Regions from separate parts of the Planococcus sp. FY231025 genome, predicted to be linked through region 3. Evidence: riboswitches for the same ligand, from Rfam matches in the RefSeq annotation. Region 3 holds a riboswitch; each other region holds the start of a gene.

Region 1 (5,542 bases), on a different contig from region 3:
TGCCGTCATATCTTCGAGTTCATCACGGTCCGGGTTCGCGAGGCAGATATCGATGACATGTGCACCGTTCTTCACTTGCGCCCGGGCAATTTCCGCCGCTTCCTCGAATTGGCCATCGATGATCAGCCGCTTGAACTTGCGTGAGCCGATGACGTTCGTACGCTCGCCGATAAACAGCGGCCGCATCGTTTCATCGTATTGCAGCGGCTCAATGCCGGATACTGCATGGCCATGGCTTTCCGCTTCCGGCTTTCTTGGCGGAATCCCTTCCATCGCTTCACGTACCGCTTGGATGTGTGCAGGCGTCGTGCCGCAGCAGCCGCCGACCACATTGAGCCAGCCTTTTTCCGCAAAGCCGCGAAGCTTTTTCGACAGCGATTCAGGCGTTTCGTGGTAATGGCCTTCCTCATCCGGCAGCCCCGCATTCGGGTAGCAGCTGACAAAGCCGTCCGATAGCTCGGACAGCGAACGGATATGGTCGGTCATGAATTCCGGCCCCGTCGCGCAGTTCAGGCCGACCGACAGCGGCTTGATATGCTCGATCGAAATATAGAACGCTTCGATGCTTTGCCCGGCGAGCGTCGTGCCCATCGGTTCGATCGTGCCGGACACCATGATCGGCAATTCCTTCCCGAGCTCTTTGAACGCTTCTTTGATGCCGATCGTCGCCGCCTTGACATTGAGCATGTCCTGGCTCGTTTCCAATAGGATCAGATCCGCTCCGCCTTCGACGAGCGCTTTCGCCTGGACGTAGAAATTGTCCTTCATTTCATCGAATGTCACCCCGCCGGTCACCGACAGCGTCTTTGTCGTCGGTCCGATGGCGCCTGCCACAAAGCGCGGCCATTCCGGCGTAGAGAATTTCGCGGCACTCGCTTTGGCGATTTCGACAGCGCGCCGGTTGATTTCAGGCGCCTGGCTGCCAAGGCCGTATTCATCGAGCACGATCGGCGTGCCGCCGAACGTATTCGTGCAGAGGATATCCGCCCCCGCTTCCAAATACGCATCGTGGACGCCTTCGATGACTTCCGGGCGGACGATGTTCAAGTACTCGTTGCACCCGTCGAATTCTTCACCACCGAAATCTTCCGGCGACAGGTCGGCGTTCTGGATCATCGTGCCCATCGCTCCGTCGATGATGAGGATCCGTTTTTCGAGTTGTTGTTCAATGAGAGGTTTCGACATGGCTGTTATCGCTCGCTTTCTGCAAATCTATTTGTCGGATGTAATCGATCAATTCCACGCACATTTCATAGCGCAAAAACGGCGTGATCAGATAGATGCCGTTGAAGAGCCCGGCTGCGGTATCGATCAATTCCTTGGCAATCTGGATGCCTTCCGCTGTCGCCCGCTCCTTGTCTTCGCCGCATGCGCGCATGCGCTCGAGCGCATCTTCCGACAATTTGATGCCTGGCACTTCGTTGTGCAGGAATTCCGAACTGCGGATGCTCGTCAGCGGCATGATGCCAAGGAAGACCGGGGTCTCCAAATGCTTCGTTTCCTCGTAAATTTCAATGATTTTCTCTTTTGTATAGACCGGCTGGGAAATGAAATAATCCGCCCCGCTCTCGATTTTCTGTTCCATGCGCTTGACGGCCCGACTGACGACGCGGACGTTCGGGTTGAACGCCGCCGCCACCGAGAAGTTCGCTTTCTTGCGCAGCGGCTTGCCGGAAAATGAAATGCCTTCGTTGAGCTTCTTGATCAATTGGATCAGTTCCATGCTCGAGACGTCATAGACGCTCGTCGCCCCCGGGAAATCACCCACTTTTGTCGGGTCGCCCGTTACCGCTAATATATCATGCATGCCAAGGGCATCAAGCCCCATGAGATGCGATTGCAGGCCGATCAGGTTGCGGTCGCGGCACGTGATGTGCGCGAGCGGCCGGATGTTTTCCTGTTTCAGGATCGAGCCCATCGCCATGTTCGAGATGCGCGGCGAAGCGAGCGAATTGTCCGCCATCGTCAGCGCATCGATACCTGCTGCATCCAGCGCTTTCGAGCCTTCAATGAACGTGGTGATATCCAGATGGCGCGGCGTGTCGAGCTCAACGATGATCGTCCGCTCAGTCTTCGCTTTTTCGTGGAGCGGCTTGACGTCCAGCGCTTCCGCTTCGCGGATGACAATCGGCTTTCTCTCTGCCACTTTCTTCTCTGTCACCGGCGCCAAGTTCCGCAAGCGTTTTTTCGTTTCCGCAATATGCTTCGGGGTCGTGCCGCAGCAGCCGCCGATCAAGCGTACGCCTTCTTCCCGGAGCAGCAAAGCTGCGCGGCCGAAATAATCCGCTTCCGATTCATAGACGATGCGGCCGTCTTCGACGTCGAGCAGGCTCGCATTCGGATAGGCGGACAAGAATGCCTTTTTCGGCAGCTCGACGCCTTCGAACGCCTGGATCGTGTGATGCGGACCAAGGCGGCAATTGACGCCGACAATGTCTGCACCGAGCGCTTCCAGCTCCTTTAAAGCGTCGTTCAGCAACATGCCATTTTGCAGGATGCCCGGCTCGTGCATCGACACTTGGGCGATGAGCGGCGTTTCCGTGAGGGTTTTCAGATGGGTGACGGTTGCGGCAAGCTCCTCGAAATCATAATACGTCTCAAGCAAGAGGCCGTCCGGATCGCCGGACAGGAGGTGCTGCGCCTGCTGGTCGACCATCGCGATGATCTCTGTGAGCGTCGCGTCGCTTTTGCGGAAGCCCCGGATGCCGCCGATTGTCCCGAAGACAAATTGGCCGCCGGGCGCCGCGGCGCGCTTCGCGATTTCAATCGCCGCACGGTTGATGTCCTTCACTTGCTCCTCAAGTCCGTAGCGCGCAAGCTTATGCGCGTTCGCTCCGTAGGTGTTGGTCTGGATGATATCCGCCCCTGCCCGGATATAGTCGTGGTGGATCTTCTCAATGATTTCCGGGCGCTGGATGTTCAGCTCCTCGTTGCAGTATTCAATGCCATACGAATACAAAAGCGTTCCCATTGCACCGTCCGCCGTCAATACCCTTGTCTTCAACGCTTCCAATAACTTCATGCCGCTCATCCTCCTATGCAAATAAAAAAAGCCCTCCATGAAAAAGAAGGCTTTACGATAACATACTCGTTCTTCTTCATCTCTCAGGCATGGAAATGCCTGCTGGATTTAGCACCTGACCGGTAACGGCTGGTTGCTGAAGCGTCATAGGGCCAGTCCCTCAACTTCTCTCGATAAGAATCTATTATTCAATTTTTTATATCCTAAAATATTAACCCCATATCGGCCGCAGGTCAAGGCAATCTGTCTAAAAAGAAAGAAATTTCTGTTATAAGCTTTCAACTAAGACCCAAATCTGACTCCAACTCATTTTCTTTTTTGACGAAATTCCACAAAATAGCTGCGATGCGCATAGCGATGTATAAAATCTTACCAGCCGTTTCTCATCTTTCCTGTTAAAACCCTTCAGGCTTTGCCACATTAAATGCCACGTCCCGCATCGTAAACTCATACCAAGTGAACGGTCCCTCGGCCAACTCCCAGGTGATTGCGATGTCGGATGGCAGACGGATCCCGTCCACTGTCTGGTATTTTCGGATATGGGCAGTACACGGTACGAGTTCTGCCTTCTCGTCGCTGTCCTTGAAGCGCATTGCCGTAACTTTAAGTAGCTCTCCGTCCGCACCAAAATGAAAAGTTGCCCTTCCTACCACCCAATTGTATGCCATTTCTGCTCGCGCTGTATGGGCGTCAATTGCCTTCCATTCGACATACCTGCTCAAAGCAGCGGACGGAAAGCCACTTAGCTCCATTAAATACCGCTGCATCGACGACTGGTCAGCCTTCGGATTGTTGCAGGTTTTCCCGATAGGGAAGAGTCCCCCCATTTTGATTCGCATGTCCGCCTTGCCCTCTCGAAACTCATCCTTGCCGGTAACCAAAAGCCCGTTTCCCATTTTCATCTTCACTTTCCAGATGAATCCGGGAGGCTCAGCAGTGGTGTATTGCCGTGCTTCAGACGCCATCCACTTTTCCTGTTTGGGTTTGAGCTTCATCCGGCCGATTTGCTTCGCATAAACGCTGCGGATTTCTTCTCTGCCGGCAACGCCGCTCCATTCCATCCATTTCCGCACAGGCGATGGAAGAGCGGCGAGCTCTTCCGAAGCCACTTCCTTCAAAGGCGCATCCAGTCCCTTCAGCAACTCTCCTTTCGGCGATTCAGTTGGTGAATCGCGGCTGGCCCTTTTAGCAACAAACAATATCGAGGCAAGCACAACTAGAGCTGACATTAAGAATTTCATCACTCAGTCCCCTTCCTTATCTAAAACGGACTTTTGTTGGCCAACAGCAGCATCTTCGGTTTTCTGTATCTAATACTATTACGACAATGGAATCGGTTCTCCTGTTATTACACATGAGATATACGTTAAAAAAACAGATAAATACCAAATACTCTAGCCAGAACCTAAGAGATTCATTATTATGTAAGTATGAAATTAAACCAATTCTCAAAGACTATTATTTGATGGAGAGAATTGTTGATCTTTGCTGCCATTCGAAGACATATAAAAATTGACTTATCAAAAAATATCCCTTTACGGGAATATTCTCTTAGAGGTATAATGGGATTATGAAAACACTATTGCATTCTTTATCAGAACCAAATCGCTGGAACATTGTGGAGTTATTGAAGCAAGGTCCGCTGACAGTGGGGGAAATCGCGGAAAAGCTGGATCTTCGGCAGCCGCAAGTTTCCAAGCACCTCCGTGTGCTAAGCGAAGCCGGCATCGTCGCCGTCCGCCCCATTGCCAATCGACGTGTTTACCAGTTGAACCCGGAGCCGTTTCAGGAAATCCAGGAATGGACCGATTCATACCGCCATCTTTGGGAAGACCGGTTCGACCGATTGGATGGTTATTTACACGAAGTCCAAAAAAAACGAAAGGAGGAAAACAAACCGTAACTGCCGGGTCGTGGAGCCACTGAAATCAAGCAAACCATAAGGAGGAATCACAATGTCAGTCAATAAAGGGTCGAACGAGACCTTTACGCGAGTCGAAGGACTGGAACTGGTGATAGAACGTTTTTTTATGGCACCTAGAGAGCTTGTATTTTCTGCATACACCGAACCTGAGCAAATCAAAAATTGGTGGGGTCCAATTGGCTGGATGACCACTAATTACCAAATGGATGTCCGCCCGGGCGGCATCTGGCATTATTGCATGCGTTCGCCTGAAGGGGATGAAGCTTGGGGTAAATCTATATACCAGGAAGTCACCGCTCCTGAGCGGCTTGTCTACATCGACAAATTTTCCGATGAAAACGGCAACGATGCGGAAGGCTTCCCGAGCATGAAGATCACGGTTGAATTTATCGAAGAAGGCAACGGCACCCGCCTGGCCATCCGTACCTTGTTCGACTCTGAAGAAGACTTGAAGAAAGTGATGGATATGGGAATGGTCGAAGGCATGACCGAAACCCTTGACCGATTGGAACAGCATTTGAACAGCATGTAAGACAGCAAAACAGCCTTCCCCGAATAGCGGGAAGGCTGTTTTTTTGTCGCTGCTCCATCATTTC
Region 2 (5,542 bases), on a different contig from region 3:
GAAGAAGCAATCCGCGGCCCATGTTTGTCGCTTCGTTCGGCAGCGCGATTTGTGCACCGTCCGGAAGTTCTTCGATGGATTCGTATTTCTCGGAGTAGAGGCCCATTGGTGCAATGACCGTTGAGCCGATCGGAACGATGTCGATATTGTGCTCGGCGACAAACTCATCAAAATAGGAGATGGTCTGGAAAGCGTTCAAATCGAGTTCGCCTTCAGCAAGTGCGATATTCGGTGCTACATAATCCGAGAAAGTGACGATTTCAAGGTCGATGCCTTCTTTTTCGGCTTTGTCCGCGATGTAATCCCAGATGGTTGTATCCGAGCCGCTGATTCCAAGCGTGATTTTGCGGTTGCCGTCAGCGCCTTCGCTGTCGTCTCCGCCTCCGCAGGCGGCTAAGACCAAAGCCAGGATGGCCAGCAATAAAAGAGATGAAAGTTTTTTCATGATGTATTCCTCCAATAGATTAGTTTGATTGAATTTGCAGTACGGATTTATCTTCTGCGTACCCGCCGGGACAGCAAGTTGCCGCCCGACTGGACGCCTTGTACAAGGACGACCAGGATGGCTACGGTAATGACCATGACAAGCGTGTCAAACCGCTGATAGCCGTAAGTGATGGCCAAGTCGCCGAGTCCGCCGCCTCCGATGGCGCCTGCCATGGCAGAAGCGCCAATCAGCCCGACGATCGCGATCGTCAGGGCCAGAACCAGTGAGCTCAGCGCTTCAGGAATCAGAAAGCGGAAAATGATCTGGAACGGCGATGCCCCCATGGCTTGGGCAGCTTCGATAACACCATGGTCGACTTCAAGCAGCGAGTTTTCGATCAGCCGGGCGATATAAGGGCCGGCATAGAAGACGAGCGGCACGATGGCAGCGGCCGTCCCGATGGATGTGCCGACAATCAGCCGGGTGATCGGGATGATGGCGACCATCAAAATGATGAAAGGCACGGACCGGAAAATATTGATGATGATATTCAGTACTTTTGAAACCGGTTCGTTCGCCAATAAATGGCCTTTTCGGGTAACGACCAGCAGAATGCCGAGCGGGAAGCCGATGACCAGCGAGAACAGGAAGGATGCGCCCGTCATGTAGATGGTTTCCCAAAGGGCTTCCAGGATTTGTTCGTTATCAACTAGCATAATTCCGCACCTCCTCGACTTTGACATTGCTGCTGCGTATGGATGTTAAGGCCTGCTGGATTTCAGCGGCAGGGCCGGTAAATTCGACAATGAGATTGCCGTATGGTTCGCCCTGCAGTTCGGTGATATTGCCAAACAAAACATTCAGGTCCAGGTTGAAGTCCCTGGATATCCGCGACATGAGCGGCTGTCCGACAGAAGCGCCGGTGAACTGGATCCGGTAGATGGTGTGCTTGCGGTCCGGGTCCTGGATCTGCTTCAGCAGCGATTCCGGCAGTTCGTCGTTCATGACGGAACGGACAAACCGCTGGGTCGTCGTGTGCTGCGGATTGGTGAACACTTCGAACACCGTTCCCCGTTCGATGACTTTGCCTGCTTCAAGCACTGCCACTTTGTCGCAGATTTCACGGATGACGCCCATTTCATGAGTGATCAGCAGGATCGTGATGTTGTATTCGCGATTGATGCGGCGCAGCAGTTCCAGGATGGATTGGGTGGTCTGCGGATCCAGCGCCGAAGTGGCTTCATCGCATAATAGAACCGATGGATTGGTGGCAAGCGCCCGGGCGATGCCAATGCGCTGTTTCTGGCCGCCGGAAAGCTGGTCGGGATATTTCTCTGCCTGATCGCCCAGACCGACAAAATCCAGCAGGTCCTTCACCTGTTCCTTGATCTTGTTTTTCGGCGTTTTGGCAAGGATGAGCGGCATGGCGACATTGTGGAAAACGGTTTTGGAATTCAGCAAGTTGAAGTGCTGGAAGATCATTCCGATGTCTTTCCGCGTCTGGCGGATGTCTTTTGCGGACAAGGTTGAGATGTCTTTTCCGTCAATCAGCACGCGGCCGCTGCTTGGCCGCTCCAGCAGGTTGACTGTCCGGATCAGCGAGCTTTTGCCGGCGCCGCTGAAGCCGATGACGCCGTATATTTCACCAGTTTCAACAGTCAGGTCGATGCCGTTCAGCGCGTGGATCGACTGTTTGCCGGACTGGTAGGTTTTTGTTACCTCCTCGAATTGAATCATAGTGTAAGCCTCCTCAAGCTGTTCCAGTAATGCAAATCTTTTCGCAGAGGGCTTTTTATCCGAAATTGAACGAAAAAAAGCCCCCTTTTTTCTTATCCACAAGAAAAAAGAAGGCTTCGGCATGAAACCATCTCATTCTCATCTTCCAAACGCAAAAATGCGTTTGCAGGAGTTAGCACAGTTTTCGCATGATGCGAATCCGCTGCCGAAACGTCATAGGGCCTGTCCCTCGGTTTCTCTGGATAAGAAAGTGATGTACGTATTTGATTTGTAAGGACTACTTTATGGGGGATTGTTGAAAAAGTCAACCTTTTCTTTTAAAAAAATTTCAGGAAGATCCTTCAGCCTTTTTCCGGAATACGGAAGAAACCTTATTTTCAGTGCCGTTTGCGATGCGGGAAATGTTTTCCGTGTGCTTGAATACAGCCATCGCGAACAGCGCAGCCGCAATGAACAAAGGCAGTCCGCCTTCAGCGGGCCACCAGGCAATGGCGAAGAACGTGGCATACAGGACCAAGACGCCCGCGACCAGGTAATTGGTGGCGAGTGCTGCTCCGACAAGAAGCAGCAGGCCGGCCAAGCCAAGCTTCCAGTCGAGCGCCACCATGACGCCGATGACGGCCGCTGTTCCTTTTCCGCCGTTGAACCTCATATAGAAAGGGAAGTTGTGTCCAATGACGACGCCGGCACCGACGACGAACAGCAGGGCCCAGACGGTTTCTTCTGAAAGTGAAGAAGCATTCAGCGCCCAGCGGAACACCCACACGGCAGCTGCGCCTTTGAGAATATCCAGGAAAGCGACCAGCGCTCCGTATTTCCAGCCGAGCACGATGGCTGCATTTGAAGCGCCTGAATTTTTGACGCCTTCTTTTTTGATGTTGACGCCTGTCAATAGCTGCGCGACCAGTGAACCATGCATGCAGCCGACAATATAACCGATGATGAGAGCAATAACTATCCATGAAAACATCTTTTCCACTCCTTCTCTTATAGATTTAACGTTTGAAAAGAGCGCAGGTTTCAAAATTTTTAGAATTATCCGCTTGACAAATCCCACATCCATTTTATATACTTCAGGACATGATGGAAAACTAAATCTGAATACTCTTATCAAGAGAGGCGGAGGGAATAGGCCCTGTGATGCCCGGCAACCGACAAGCAGCTCAGCTTGGAAAGGTGCTAAATCCTACAGATCCGGAAAGACGGGATCTGGCAGATGAGAGGAGGCATACCCGTATGTGACGGCCCTCTTCTTAACCGAAGAGGGCTTTTTCTGTTCCCTCCTCAACCCGCGGTTTCCATCAAAAAAACCTTAGGAGGAATAGAAATGACAAATTTTAAACCAGAAACGCTTTTATTGCACGGCGGACAGCAGCCGGACCCAGTGACCGGAGCGAGAGGGGTCGCCATCCATAAAACGACTTCCTATGTGTTTAAGAATACGGAACATGCCCAGAACTTGTTCGGCTTGAAAGAAGCAGGAAATATCTATTCGCGCATCATGAACCCTACGGTGGATGTATTTGAACAGCGTGTGGCTCTTCTTGAAGGCGGGTCGGCAGCTGTCGCCCTGTCTTCCGGCATGGCGGCCATCGCATTCTCCGTAATGAACTTGGCGGAAGCCGGCGACGAAATCGTGGCAGACAGCAATTTGTACGGAGGCACAGTCAGCTTGTTCGCCAATACCTTGCCGAGATACGGCATCACGGTGAAATTTGTCGACGGCACGGACCCGGAAAACTTCCGGGGCGCCATCACAGACAAGACAAAAGCGATTTTCGGGGAGATCATCGGCAATCCAAGCCTGAACGTCTTTGATGTTGAAAAAGTGGCGGAGATTGCCCATGAAAACGGCCTGCCATTATTGATCGACAATACATTCGCTTCGCCGTACGGCAGCAACCCGATCGAGTTCGGGGCGGACGTCGTTATTCATTCGGCAACGAAATGGATTGGCGGGCACGGGACGACCATCGGCGGAGTGGTCGTCGACAGCGGTAAATTCGACTACGACAATCCGCGATTCCCCAACTACACGGAACCGGATGAAAGCTATCACGGCATCCGCTATGGAATCGATGCGGCAGGAGCGGCATTTGCGACCAAACTCCGCGTCCAGCTGCTGCGTGATTTCGGACCATCGCTCAGCGCGGAAAGTGCACATGCCTTTTTGCAGGGGCTCGAGACGCTGCATCTGCGGATTCCGCGCCACAACAGCAATGCCCGCATCATCGCCCAATACCTGAAGGATCATCCGCAAGTGGAGTGGGTCAACTATATCGGCTTTGAAGATCATCCGTCGCACCAATTGGCCCAAAAATATTTGAAGGACGGCTATGGTTCGATTGTCAATTTCGGCGTGAAGGGCGGCCGTGAAGCAGGCCGGAAAGTGATTGACAGTGTCGCTTTATGGTCCCACGTGGCGAATGTCGGTGATGCGAAATCGCTGATTATCCACCCGGCTTCGACGACCCACCAGCAATTGACGGCTCAAGAACTGAAAGCTTCAGGGGTGACGGAAGAATTGATCCGCTTGTCGATCGGCCTGGAGAATCCGGAAGACCTGATCGCCGACCTCGAACAGGCCATCAAAGCGGCCGTTCTGGAAAACGCATAAGAGGAGGTGAATGAGATGGCTTACGTATCCATTGGTTCGCTGGCGCTGGAATCGGCGGAAATCTTGGAAGGTGTCGAACTCGCATATGAACGCTGCGGCAAGGAAGGGGCTCCGGTCGCTCTCCTATGCCACGCTTTGACAGGCGACCAGTTCTCGATCGGCACTCCGGAGAATCCGGGGTGGTGGGCAGGGTTGGCCGGGCCGGGCAAAGCCGTGGATACAGAGAAATTTCAAGTCATCACCTTCAATGTGCTCGGAGGATGCAACGGATCGACCGGTCCATTGTCCGTCAACCCGAAAACAGGCGAGCCCTACCGCGCGGATTTTCCGGAAATCACTATCCGCGACATGGTCCGGGCAGAGCATGCGGCTTTGCAGAAGCTGGGCATCGACCGGCTCGCGGCTGTCATCGGCGGTTCGCTCGGAGGCATGAAAGCGCTGGAATGGGGGAGGCTATATCCCAGTTTCGTCTCAGCGGTGTTTCCGCTGGCAGTGACGCCAGCCTACAGCGATTACGGCATTGCGTTCAACTGGATCGGCATCCACGCAATTGTTAACGATGCGGAATTCAAAAACGGGAATTATAGGGATTCTTCTCTCATTAAAGGTTTTGAAACGGCTCGAATGGCGGGGATGGTGACGTACAGGAGCGGCGGGCTCTTCAATGACCGGTTCAGCCGCGGCCATAACGGCAAAGGATTCGATGTCGAGTCCTATTTGTCCTATCAGGGCAGAAAGCTGGCCGGGCGCTTTGATGCTAA
Region 3 (5,542 bases):
CCATGCGGCCCAGACCGCTGTGATTTCGCCTTCGTTCGGGTATTGCTTCAATACCGCTTCCATCTGCGCCTGGGTATCAAGCGCGGTGTTCTGCGTGGCAGCACCGAACGCTGTGATTTCTTTGATGCCCGGATTGCTTTCGAGGAATTCCTGGAACGCCACTTGGCGGCGTTCCATCGGCGCAAAGCCAGCTACCCAGATTTTCACGATGTTCGCTTCCCCGCCGTTGTCGTCCGCCAATTTCTGCAAGGTCATTTCAGCCATCTGCTGGTCGCCTTGTTCAAGCGACACCACACCTGGCACCTCCACGCCGGCGTCAAATGCAACGACCGGAATGCCTTTTTCCACCGCTTTTTCGACGCCTTGGTTCAGCGCTTCTTTCGTGCCATGGTCGATCATGATGCCGTCAAACCCCTGGTTGACCGCAGCATCCAGGTTCGATGCCATTTTTGCCAGGTCGCCGTCAGACGTGAAGACCGTCACGCTGCCGCCGAATTTTTGGGCCTGCTCTTTGACACCTTCAATGTATTGGGCCGAAAACGTCCCGAGGTTCTGCTGCATAACGAGCGCGACTTTCTTTCCGGCAAGCGGGTTGTCCGAAGCTTCCGCTTTTGTCGCGTCGGTCGTTGCTTCTTCGCTGACTTCGCCTTTTGGCTGGCAGGCCGCCAAAAACGCGCTGATGATCAAAAGAAATGCTAGCAATAAAAACGATTGTCTTTTCATGAATGGGCTCCTTTTCCTGGGTAAGCGCCGAGGGCGGCAGGGATATTTTTCTCGTAATCCGGTTTGATGATGCCTTTTTCCGTGATGATGGCTGTGATGAGCCGGGCCGGCGCGACATCAAAGGCGGGGTTGAACACTTTTGTGCCAAGCGGCGCCACCGGTTCTCCCGCAAAATGGGTGATTTCTTCCGGTTTCCGTTCTTCAATCGGAATTTCTGCACCGGAACCGATCGACACGTCGAATGTCGAAGACGGAGCGGCTACATAAAACGGGATGTTGTAGGCATTGGCAAGGATCGCCAAGTTCAGGGTGCCGATCTTATTGGCTGTGTCGCCGTTTGCTGCGATGCGGTCCGCACCGACAATGATCGCCTCGACCTCTTTCGCCTCGATCGTGTGGGCTGCCATGCTGTCGGTGATCAACGTGACGTCGACGCCTGATTGCTGCAGCTCCCAGACGGTCAGCCGGGATCCTTGGAATACCGGCCGCGTCTCGCAGGCGTAGACTTCAAATTCCCGGCCGATTTCCGCTCCGAGATGGAACGGCGCCAACGCCGTGCCGTATTTGGCCGTCGCGATGGAACCGGCGTTGCAGATGGTCATGACGCGTTTTTTGCCCTCGAGCAGCGCGAGTCCGTATGCGCCGATCTGGCGGCAGGAAGCTTCGTCTTCCTCGTGGATCCGGACCGCTTCTTCTGCCAGCAATTGTTTTGCCGCATCCACTGACCCAGCGTTCCGGACCACCGATGCTAGCCGCTGGAGCGCCCAGACGAGATTGACTGCCGTCGGGCGTGAGCTTCCCAGGTATTCGGCATCTTTTTGGACGAGGCGGAAAAACGTCTCCAAGTCTTCCGTTTCGTGGCGGACGGCGGAAAGCGCCAGCCCGTAGGCAGCGGCGATGCCGATTGCCGGAGCGCCGCGCACTTTCAATGTGAAGATGGCGTCAAAGACATCTTCGAGCGTCTCAAGTGTGACATATTCAATTTCATGTGGCAGTTTCTGCTGATCAAGTATGACCAGTTGGCCTTCGGACCAGGAAATCGACAACGGGATGCTCATCGTGCTTCCCCCTCTGCCAAACGGACAACTGTCCCTATGTCTTTGATGGTGCGCCGGTGGAGGATCAAGGTTTCACCGAGCTCCAGCGCCTGTTTTTTCAATTCGATGCGCCGTGCTTCCTCTTCAATGCCGTCGAGGTCCTTGACGTGCGCCAAGCCGATGGTGCGGCGAATCAATTCGCAGCCGGCAAAGCCGAGCGCATCGCTAAATACTTTTTCAAGGATCGCTTCGCGGTAGCCGGGCGTATTTTTGAACGCCTCCACGCCTTCTGCTTCCCATAAAGCGCTGAAGGTCCCTTCAAACGTTTCCCATGTCTTTGCGATATGGTCTGTGATCACTTTGCGTCCTTCGCCGGTTCGCGTGATCCCTTGAGCGATCAGATTTGCAAGGAACAGCCCCACGTCAAAACCGATCGGCCCGTAAAACGCGAATTCCGGATCAATGACTTTCGTCTCTTTCGCACTGGCGAAAATGCTGCCGGTATGGAGGTCGCCATGCAGCAATGCTTCCGCTTCCGTCAAAAAGCTGTACTTCAATTTGGCGGCCTCCAGCTGAAGCGGCGCGTTGTTCCAGATCGCCTCCACTGCCGGGCGCAGCTGAGGCTCAAAATCGTTCGTCTCGTGGTCGAAGAACGGATCGGTGAAAATCAGGTCTTCCGTGATTTTGCAGAGCTCCGGATTTGAAAATTCTGCGGCAAGCCGCTTTTTCTCAAACGGATGGAGCGCAAAATCCGATGTGTGGAATAGCGTGCGCGCCAGGTATTCTCCGATATCCGAAGAAAGCTTCGGATAGCTTTCCCCTGCAATGAGGCCTTCGCGTGCAATCTTCAGATGCGACAGGTCCTCCATGACCGTCACCGCCAAATCCGTATCGGTGGCATACACTTCCGGCACAAGGCCCGGTGCAAATTCGCCGTGCTTCAGGAGCGCTGCGGCTTCGGTTTCTGCACGCTTCAATGTCAGCGGCCAGCTTTCGCCGACGACTTTCGCATACGGCAGCGCCTGCTTGATGATGACGCCTTTGCCGCTGGCCGAATCGGTGATCCGGAAAACGTAATTCAAATTGCCGTCGCCGATTTCACGGCACGAAAGTTCTGCCCCTTCCGGGAACGGATAAACGCTTTTCGCCAGGGCGATTGCGGTTTCTTCGGTTAATGCTGCATATTGGTTTGTTGCTATTGTCATAGGTCATCTACCTTTCAGCTGTTGTGGTTGGGTTTGAGAAGCTGTTTTTGGGCAATAAAAAAGCCCCTTTCCAAAGAAAGAGGCGTAGAATAAGAGATTCCGCACCTCTTATCTTTCAGAAACCGCGGTTTCTGATGGAATTAGCACCGTGCCTTGCGGGATGTTCATCCCGGCGCAAAAGCGCCCCTTCTCACGAAGGAATTACGGTCGGTTGCTGGGCGTCATAGGGCCAATATCCCTCTGCCTGCTCTTGATAAGAGTGTTTGTTGTTAATACTGTATGCTGTTTGAAATGAATCCTATCATGGTTCAGAATTGAGTGTCAATAATTTTTTTTGCAAAAAAAATTTTCGCGGGTAACGATTGACAGATGGTTTTCGGCATGGAATAATCAAAATTAATTTACTCTTTCAAAAACCAATTGAATACTTTCTTATTCAGAGCAGGTGGAGGGACAAGCCCTATGATACCCGGCAACCGGTCCAGTGGACACGGTGCTAATTCTTGCAGCGCGATTTCGCGGCTGAGAAATAAGAAGTCGTTAACGCCCTTAACCTCTTCTTGTTTGAAGAGGTTTTTTTATGCCGATTTCACCTTTTTATATTTTGTTGAATTAATTATTATATCTGCCGATATTCCGCAAAACAGCTTCGTAAGACCGCTTGCTCCTTCGCGCTATGCGCTTCGTCGCAAAGACAGGGCACATTGCGCCCTGCCTTTGCCGCGGGCTCGCGCCGAGCTAACTCGAGCTTTACGCCCGAGTGGATCTCGACACTTCGCTGGTCCCGCAGGCGTCTCCGCTGTTTTGCTTCATATCTAAAAAGTGTTAAAAAAGCAGTGCAAATTAAAAACCTAAACTTGATTTTAAATGGAGTGTGCATATAGTGAGCATTTTGACAGCAACGTACCAGCTTTATGGCAAACCCGGTTCATTTGAAAAAAAGGCGGAAGGCATCGCCCTCGGCCTGACGATCGGATCGTGGACGGACCTGCCTTTGCTGGAGCAGGAACAATTAAAGCACCATAAAGGGCAAGTCGTATCAGTGCAGGAATTCGGGGATGCCCCGCATCCGCTAAAACCCGACGCCATAAAAGCCGAAGTGAAGATTGCTTATCCGAGCGCCAACTTCTCAGCGGACCTGCCGGCGATCCTGACGACAGTATTCGGCAAATTGTCGCTCGACGGCGAAGTGAAGCTTCTGGACCTCGAATTCAGCGAAGAGCTGCTCGCCCATTTCCCGGGCCCGCGCTTCGGCATCGAAGGCATCCGCAGCAAGCTGGGCGTCACGGACCGGCCGCTCGTCATGAGCATATTCAAAGGTGTCATCGGCCGCGACCTGGATTTCATGGCCGCACAGCTCCGCGAACAGGCGCTTGGTGGCGTAGATTTGGTGAAAGACGACGAGATCCTCTTCGACAATCCGCTGACGCCGTTCGACCAGCGGATCACCACCGGCAAGAGCGTACTCGAAGCCGTCTTTGAAGAAACCGGCCACCGCACGCTTTACGCGGTAAACTTATCGGGCCGCACTTCCGGCTTGCGTGACAAAGCGAAAAAAGCGCGCGAACTCGGCGCGGACGCCCTTTTGTTCAATGTCCATGCGTACGGGCTTGATGTGCTCCAGGAACTGGCGGAGGATACGGAAATCGGCTTGCCGCTCATGGCGCATCCGGCATTCAGCGGCGCTTTTACCTCTTCCCCGTTCTACGGGCTGTCGACGGCGCTTGCACTCGGGAAGCTGACGCGCATCGCCGGCGCCGACTTCTCGCTGTTCCCTTCCCCTTACGGAAGTGTTGCACTTGAAAAAGCGCAGGCGCTTGCACTCGGCAATGCCTTGGTGGAGGAAAGCCCGCTGAAACGCAGCTTCCCGGTTCCATCAGCCGGCATCCATCCCGGCCTCGTGCCGCTATTGATCAATGATTTCGGCATCGACAGCATCATCAATGCCGGAGGCGGCGTGCATGGCCATCCGTACGGCGCAGCTGGCGGCGGCAAGGCATTCCGCCAAGCGGTCGACGCCGTACTCGGCGGAAAAACGCTGGCTGAAGCTTCTGAACAGCATCAAGAATTAAAAACAGCACTGGACATATGGGGGTAACGGCAATGGACAAACCGGTCATCTTTTGCGATTTTGATGGCACGATCACCAACAACGACAACATCATCGCCATCATGAAACATTTCAATCCGCCGGGATGGAGCCCGATCAAGGACGACATCCTGGCGCAGAATATATCAATCCGCGAAGGCGTGGCGAAAATGTTTTCGCTTCTGCCTTCGGACAAGAAAGACGAAGTCGTCGACTATGTGCTCGAACAGGCGGAAATCCGCGAAGGCTTCGCTGAATTTGTGGGCTATGCCAAGGAACAGGACATTCCGCTCTACATCGTCAGCGGCGGCATCGACTTTTTCGTCCATCCGCTGCTCGAACCGTTCGGCCCGTTTGCCGGCGTTTATTGCAACGAAGCGGATTTTTCCGGCGACACGATACGGATTTCTTTCCCGCATGGATGCGACAGTGAATGCACGAGCCAGGGCTGCGGATGCTGCAAGCCATCGATCATCCGGAACCTGTTG

The links. Region 3 has a riboswitch for S-adenosylmethionine ahead of mtnK (S-methyl-5-thioribose kinase). Riboswitches for the same ligand answer to the same signal wherever they lie in the genome.
Region 1: another riboswitch for S-adenosylmethionine. It lies ahead of ACTL32_RS09665 (bifunctional homocysteine S-methyltransferase/methylenetetrahydrofolate reductase); the one in region 3 lies ahead of mtnK (S-methyl-5-thioribose kinase).
Region 2: another riboswitch for S-adenosylmethionine. It lies ahead of ACTL32_RS16320 (methionine ABC transporter ATP-binding protein); the one in region 3 lies ahead of mtnK (S-methyl-5-thioribose kinase).

What each region holds. Positions count from the first base shown of each region.
Region 1 covers NZ_JBQJJG010000006.1:47,750-53,291, reverse strand. The annotation lists gene metH (methionine synthase) at 1-1,185, opposite strand, end outside; gene ACTL32_RS09665 (bifunctional homocysteine S-methyltransferase/methylenetetrahydrofolate reductase) at 1,166-3,022, opposite strand; SAM riboswitch class I at 3,096-3,202, opposite strand; gene ACTL32_RS09660 (DUF6544 family protein) at 3,418-4,263, opposite strand; gene ACTL32_RS09655 (ArsR/SmtB family transcription factor) at 4,593-4,925, shown strand; gene ACTL32_RS09650 (SRPBCC family protein) at 4,978-5,478, shown strand; gene ACTL32_RS09645 (DUF1456 family protein) at 5,536-5,542, opposite strand, start outside.
Region 2 covers NZ_JBQJJG010000011.1:25,264-30,805, reverse strand. The annotation lists gene ACTL32_RS16330 (MetQ/NlpA family ABC transporter substrate-binding protein) at 1-445, opposite strand, end outside; gene ACTL32_RS16325 (methionine ABC transporter permease) at 493-1,143, opposite strand; gene ACTL32_RS16320 (methionine ABC transporter ATP-binding protein) at 1,133-2,164, opposite strand; SAM riboswitch class I at 2,300-2,413, opposite strand; gene ACTL32_RS16315 (glycerol-3-phosphate acyltransferase) at 2,493-3,134, opposite strand; SAM riboswitch class I at 3,269-3,387, shown strand; gene ACTL32_RS16310 (O-acetylhomoserine aminocarboxypropyltransferase/cysteine synthase family protein) at 3,492-4,781, shown strand; gene metX (homoserine O-acetyltransferase MetX) at 4,797-5,542, shown strand, end outside.
Region 3 covers NZ_JBQJJG010000004.1:143,661-149,202, reverse strand. The annotation lists gene ACTL32_RS04015 (sugar ABC transporter substrate-binding protein) at 1-723, opposite strand, end outside; gene mtnA (S-methyl-5-thioribose-1-phosphate isomerase) at 720-1,781, opposite strand; gene mtnK (S-methyl-5-thioribose kinase) at 1,778-2,965, opposite strand; SAM riboswitch class I at 3,071-3,225, opposite strand; SAM riboswitch class I at 3,395-3,501, shown strand; gene mtnW (2,3-diketo-5-methylthiopentyl-1-phosphate enolase) at 3,849-5,063, shown strand; gene ACTL32_RS03995 (2-hydroxy-3-keto-5-methylthiopentenyl-1-phosphate phosphatase) at 5,069-5,542, shown strand, end outside.